DNA from 2 places in the Microbispora sp. NPDC046933 genome. Region 1 is predicted to be linked to the other one. Evidence: predicted binding sites of a transcription regulator. Region 1 holds the regulator's gene; the other holds the start of a gene.
What was found. The regulator LexA, encoded in region 1, represses DNA repair genes until DNA is damaged. The targets are predictions, from matches to a motif close to TCGAACANNTGTTCGA.
Positions count from the first base shown of each region.

Region 2: ABZ857_RS11050 (Rv2578c family radical SAM protein) is a predicted target of LexA. The motif match lies at 1,855-1,870, and genes of this name have one in related genera.

Region 1 covers NZ_JBEYWW010000016.1:70,110-73,517, forward strand. The annotation lists gene ABZ857_RS22030 (cellulase family glycosylhydrolase) at 1-1,023, shown strand, start outside; gene lexA (transcriptional repressor LexA) at 1,117-1,833, opposite strand; gene nrdR (transcriptional regulator NrdR) at 2,265-2,735, shown strand; gene ABZ857_RS22045 (vitamin B12-dependent ribonucleotide reductase) at 2,865-3,408, shown strand, end outside.
Region 2 covers NZ_JBEYWW010000006.1:279,215-282,622, forward strand. The annotation lists gene ABZ857_RS11040 (penicillin-binding transpeptidase domain-containing protein) at 1-1,382, shown strand, start outside; gene ABZ857_RS11045 (DUF3040 domain-containing protein) at 1,486-1,743, opposite strand; gene ABZ857_RS11050 (Rv2578c family radical SAM protein) at 1,879-3,003, shown strand.

The DNA.
Region 1 (3,408 bases):
GACGAGTCGCGCGACTGGCGTCTGGCGGCCGAGCGGGCGGGCAACGCGATCCTGTCCGTGCAGCCCAACTGGCTGATCTTCGTGGAGGGCGTGAGCTGCCCGAGCGGCGGCCTGTCCAACATCTGGGACAACGACCCCAGCAACGACGAGGACTGCGGCTGGTGGGGCGGCAACCTCACCAAGGCCGGGCAGTACCCGGTGCGGCTGAACGTGGCCAACCGGCTCGTCTACTCGCCGCACGAGTACGCCACGTCGGTCTACCACCAGGCGTGGTTCGACGACCCGTCGTACCCGGCCAACATGCCGGCCATCTGGGACAAGTACTGGGGCTACCTGTACAAGCAGAACATCGCGCCGATCATGGTGGGCGAGTTCGGCACCACGCTGGCCAGCAACGTCGACAAGATCTGGCTCCAGGAGCTCATGAAGTACATGGGCAGCGGGGTGAACGGCATGTCGTTCACCTACTGGTCGTGGAACCCCAACTCGGGTGACACGGGCGGCATCCTGAAGGACGACTGGGCGACGGTCGACCAGGCCAAGCAGAGCATTATCTCGCCCTACCTGATCCCGCCCACGGGCGGCAACCCGACGCCGCCGGTGTCGCCCTCGGCCTCGCCGAGCGTGTCCCCCTCGGCGTCCCCCTCGGCATCCCCGTCGGTCTCGCCGTCGGCGTCCCCCTCCGCGTCGCCGTCCGCGTCTCCTTCGTCGCCGGGCGGGAAGACCTGCACCGCCACGTACAAGGTCGCCAACCAGTATCCCGGCGGCTTCCAGGGCGAGGTCACGGTCAAGGCGGGTTCCTCGGCCATCTCGGGCTGGACCGTGAAGTGGGCCTTCCCGGACGGCCAGAGCATCAGCCAGCTCTGGAACGGCACGCTCAGCGCGAGCGGGTCCAACGTCACGGTGACGAACCTGGCCTACAACGGCGCGCTGGGCGCCGGGGCCTCGACCACGTTCGGCTTCAACGGCAGCTGGTCGGGCACCAACGGCGTTCCGTCGCCGGTGAGCTGCACCGCGTCCTGACGACGGCACAAGCCCCGCAGGGCACAGCACAAGCCCGGCGCTCCCGTGAGCGCCGGGCTTGTCCCTGTGCGGCGTCCGGAACCGGCGGACCGGTTACAGCTTGCGCAGGACGGCCGTGACCTTGCCGAGCACGGTGGCCTCGTCACCGGGGATCGGCTCGTAGTTGGGGTTGTGCGGCACCAGCCACACGTGCCCGTCCTTGCGCTTGAACGTCTTCACGGTGGCCTCGCCGTCGATCATGGCGGCCACGATGTCGCCGTTGTCGGCGACCGGCTGCTGCCGCACCACGACCCAGTCGCCGTCGGCGATGGCGGCCTCGATCATCGAGTCGCCGGAGACCTGGAGCAGGAACAGCGTGCCCTCGCCCACGAGCTGCTTGGGCAGCGCGTACACGTCCTCGATGCTCTGCTCGGCGAGGATGGGCCCACCGGCCGCGATGCGGCCGACCAGCGGCACGTACGCCGCGGTGGGCCGGTTGAACCCGGCCTCCTCCTCGCTGGTGGCGTCCGGATCCACCCACAGCACCGGCTCGCCGGGCAGCCGGACCTCCAGGGCCCGGGGCCGGTGCGGGTCACGCCGGAGGTAGCCCTTACGCTGGAGCGCCGTGAGCTGGTGCGACACGCTGGAGGTGCTGGTCAGCTGGACCGCTTCCCCGATCTCCCGCATGGACGGCGGATAGCCGCGCTGCTGGACCGAGTCGCGGATCACCTCGAGGATCTTCCGCTGCCTGGGGGTGAGGCCAAGCGAGTCGCGCCTGCGAACCGCGAGGTCGCTGACGCCATCCGCTTGCTCACTTCGGTCACTCACGATGCCACCTCTCAATCCGTGTTCCTCATGTCGCACAGAGCGACCGTACCGCGATTCAAGATCACCGTCAAACAATTGTTCGATATCCAGCGAAATCGCCGATCTCGCCGTCCGTCTCATCGTACGGGAGTTCGATCGATCCCGTGTTCGATTTACCCGATCTTCTTTGACCGCTGTACGCCCAGGTCAGAAGCCGTACGGAAATCAGCTGGAAATGGCGCGTAAAGGGCGTATTCCCCTACGCGTGGGGCAGTTGAGGCTGCCGTGACTGGAGGCGCGACACGCGCGCCGAACAGGCACTTCCTCTCCCATGGCCCGTTCGACTTGCGTTCAAGGTCGGGCACTCCTACGGTTGGACCACAACATCTAGTAGTCACAGCGGTGTAAGTTCACCACACCTTGTGTTCGGGATGTGCGTTCAGGGAGGCGATGAAGTGCACTGTCCGTTCTGTCGCCACCCGGACACCCGGGTCGTGGACAGCCGTGCGGCCGAAGACGGGGCGGCGATCCGCCGCCGGCGCACCTGCCCCGAGTGCGGGCGCAGGTTCACCACCCAGGAGACCGTGCTGCTGATGGTGAGCAAGCGCAGCGGGGTCACCGAGCCGTTCTCCCGGGAGAAGGTCATCGCCGGCGTGCGGCGGGCCTGCCAGGGGCGCCCGGTCAGCGAGGACTCCCTCGCCCAGCTCGGGCAGCGCGTGGAGGAGAGCATCCGGGGCACCGGCGCGGCCGAGATCGCCTCCCACGAGGTGGGCCTGGCCATCCTGGGCCCTCTCCGCGACCTCGACGAGGTGGCCTACCTGCGGTTCGCGTCGGTCTACCGGGGATTCGAGACGCTGGCCGACTTCGAGGCGGAGATCGAGCGGCTCCGGTCCGCCAGAGGCGAGCTGGAGCCGGTCGAGGACTAGGCGCGCCTCCCGGGACGACCGGGACGGGGCGCGGGCACGGCGCGGACGCGGTGGCGGCGGCGCGACGATGAGGTTGTAACGAGCGTGGTCCGAAAGAGGGGCTCCACCGGGCCCTGGGAGGGGGAAGTCATGACGGAGACCGTGAGCGGCACCGTATCGGGTGCGGGGGGCCGGGCCGGCAAGCGGCCGCGCAAGGGCCTGAAGATGAAGCGCGTCTTCACCACCCCGGGTGTCCACCCGTACGACGAGGTCCGCTGGGAGCGGCGCGACGTCGTGATGACGAACTGGCGGGACGGCTCGGTCAACTTCGAGCAGCACGGCGTGGAGTTCCCCGACTTCTGGTCGGTCAACGCGGCCAACATCGTCACCACCAAGTACTTCCGCGGGGCGGTGGGCACCCCGCAGCGCGAGTCGAGTCTCAAGCAGCTCGTCGACCGGGTGGTGGGCGTCTACACCAGGACCGGCGTGGAGAACGGCTACTTCGCCTCCGAGGAGGACGCGGAGATCTTCGACCACGAGCTCAAGCACGCGCTGATCCACCAGATCTTCAGCTTCAACTCGCCGGTGTGGTTCAACGTCGGCACCCGCTCGCCGCAGCAGGTGAGCGCCTGCTTCATCCTGGCCGTGGACGACACGATGGAGTCGATCCTCGACTGGTACAAGGAAGAGGGCG
Region 2 (3,408 bases), on a different contig from region 1:
TCGCCGTCCGCGACGTACGGGCCGGCGCGGCGAAGGACGACCGGGCGACCGCCTCCTACACCGCGACCGCCACCGTGAAGAACGTCGGCGACTGGACCTACAAGGGCTCGCTCAGGCTCGTGGTCAAGGACCACTACTGGAAGGTCGACTGGGCGCCGTCCGCGGTCCACCCCGCGCTCGACGGGACCAACCACCTGGCGCTGAAGACGTCGTGGCCGCAGCGGGCGGCCATCACCGGCGCCGACGGCGACCGCATCGACGGCGGCGACGTGGGCGGCTCGGTGCAGCAACTCGTCGGCTTCCTGGACAAGGCCAAGGACGAGGACGTCGAGAAGCTGGGCACCGCCTACAAGAAGGGCGACGCCGTGGGCCGCGGCGGACTGCAGGAGACGTTCCAGAAGCAGCTCGCCGGAACTCCCACCACCGAGATCCAGGTGGTGGGCGAGAGCCGGAAGACCCTGCACACCGTCAAGGGCTCCCCCGGCAAGGACCTGCGCACCAGTCTCGACCTGAAGGTGCAGAAGGCCGCCGCCGACGCGGTGCGCGACCTGGACAAACCCGCCTCGCTCGTCGCCGTCAAGCCTTCGACAGGCGAGATCCTCGCCGTCGTGAACAACCGGGGCGGGTTCAACCGGGCACTGGACGGCAAGTACGCTCCCGGATCCACGTTCAAGACGATCACGGCGGCCGGGCTGCTGGCCGAGGGACTGACCCCGTCGAGCCGGGTGACCTGCCCCAAGGAGGCGGTCGTCGGCGGGCTGAAGATCCGCAACTCCGACCACGAGGCGTTCGGGTCGCTGTCGTTCCTCGACTCCTACGCCCACTCGTGCAACACGACGTTCGCCCCGCTCGCCGCTCAGAAGCTGGGCGCGCGCAAGCTGTACGACCTGGCGACGGACCTGGGCTTCAACCAGCCGCTGCGCATCGGCGTCCCGGCGACCCCCGGAAGCATGCCGAAGGCCACCAGCGACGCCGAACTCGCCGCGGAGTCGTTCGGGCAGGCCAGGATCACCGCCAGCCCGCTGGTGATCGCGACCGTGGCCGCGGCGGTGGCCGACGGCTCTTGGCGGCCGCCCACGCTGGTGCCCTCGCTGGAGCAGAAGACCGCTCCCAAGAAGCTGCCGGAGGAGGTCGTCAAGAACCTGCGGTCGATGATGCGGGCGGTCGTCACCAAGGGCACCGCCCACGCCGCCGGACTGCCCGCGGGTACGGCGGGCAAGACCGGGACCGCCGAGTTCGGCACCGGGCCCGAACTCGACTCGCACGCCTGGTTCATGGGCTTCCGCGGCGACTTGGCCTTCGCCGTCGTCGTGGAGGCCGGCGGCATGGGCGGCGAGGTGGCCGCCCCCGTCGCCGCGCACTTCCTCAAGGCCCTGTCCTGACGTGGTAAGCCCGCGAAAGGTCTCGAACGCTTCCTGGCCGAGACCACACCCTCCGACGCGGCAGAGCCCGGCTGCGCCGTGCTCGGCGAGGTCCTGACCGCCGCTAAACCGGGAGAGCGGCGGCGTCGTGCCGCAGGGCCATGACCAGCAGGGTCGCGATCAACGTGGCGATGAGCAGCCAGCTCACCGCGATGATCACGGTGGAGCGGCCCGGCCGGCGGCGGCCGGCGCCCCGCCCCTGCCGTCCGCGCCCCGCACGGTGGTTGAACGACTCGAGCCTGGCCGCAAGCTTCGGGTCCTCGTCGGTGAGGTGCCGCTCGATCATCGCCAGCATCCGCTCTTCGTCCTGCGACCAGGCCATCGCGCAACTCTCCCAGAACGCAAGGTATGTGCCGACGTTCTGCCCAACGATGAAGATCGTTAGCCGTTTCCAGGGCCGCGATTTACGACGCGTTGCACGTTGCGATCTCCATCGAACCTCTGTTCTAATCAGAGAGTGCGATGGGACGGGCTGCGCCTCGAAACGGGGGAAGAAGGGCAAGGGGAGACGACTCCCCTGTTCGCCCGGTCGGCCGTGACGCGGACCTTCGACACCCCGGAGTTCCGGGGCGTGACGTTTTACGAGATCCACGCAAGGTCGATCATCAACCGGGTCCCCTCGGCCAGCCGGGTCCCGTTCGAGTGGACGATCAATCCCTATCGGGGCTGCACCCACGCGTGCACGTACTGCTTCGCCCGCAGGACCCACGAATACCTCGATCTGGACTCCGGGCGGGACTTCGACTCGAAGATCGTCGTGAAGGTCAACGCCCCCGACCTCGTACGCAAAGAGCTGGCGGCGCTCCGGTGGGGCGGGCACCCCGTCGCGATGGGAACCAACGTCGACTGCTACCAGCGGGCCGAGGGTCGCTACCGGCTGATGCCGGGCATCCTCGCGGCTCTGCGGGACGCCCGCAACCCGTTCTCGATCCTCACCAAGGGCTCGTTGATCCTGCGCGACCTCGGACTGCTCCGCGAGGCGGCAGAGGTGACCGACGTCAGCACGGCCGTCTCCGTCGGTTTCACCGACGAGTCGCTGTGGCGGGCCGTCGAGCCGGGCACCCCGTCGCCGCGCAAGCGGCTGGAGGTGTGCGCCACCCTGAACGAGCACGGCATCCCGTGCGGCGTGCTCATGGCGCCGATCCTCCCCTATCTCTGCGACTCCCCGCGGGCGCTGGAGGCCACCGTGCGGCGCATCGCCGAGACAGGCGCGACGCACGTCACACCGATCGTGCTGCATCTGCGGCCGGGCGCCCGCGAGTGGTTCATGGCCTGGCTGTCGCAAGAGCACCCCCGGCTCGTCCCCCGCTATCTGGAGCTGTACGGCCGGGGCGCCTACGCCCCCAGGGCATACCAGGAACGGATCGCCCAGGCCGTGCGCGAACTCGCCCGCGAGCACGGCATCGGCCGGTCGGCCCCGCGCGGCCGCGAAGCAGGAGGAGCGCGCGGCGGCGAAGCAGGAGGAACGCGCGGCGATCGAGCAGCAGGCGCGCGCGGCGCCAGTGTCGGGCGGCGCCCCGGCGAGCGGCCGGTCCCCCCGACCGCACCGGCCGTGACGCCCGAACAGCTCACGCTCCTTTAGGCGGCCGCCTTTCACCTAGGCGACCGCCTTTCACCCGCGCCGAAATCTTCTCTTAGAGATCCGCGGGCACCCGGCCGTGCGCAACGCCACCAACGTCGCGCACCCGATGCGGATCGGCGGGGTGGGCGAGCCGGCCGGGCCCATCAGGTGTCGCCGGCCGCCGACATCCCCCCCAGCGCCGGTACACCGTCGCGCGGTGCACCCCGCGCGCGCGACGACGGTCTCCATGGTGAGCCCGTCACAACCGCGCTCTCCGAGCTGCGCGAGGACCGCGTCGAGCACGACGTACGAATACGGGCGGGGTGCTCTCCCCGTTCTGGTGCCGGAGAAGTCATCGCTGGTGGTCCGGTTGCTCGATGGGACGGCGTCGTGGCAGTATCTTAATGCACCAACTGTCGCAATAGT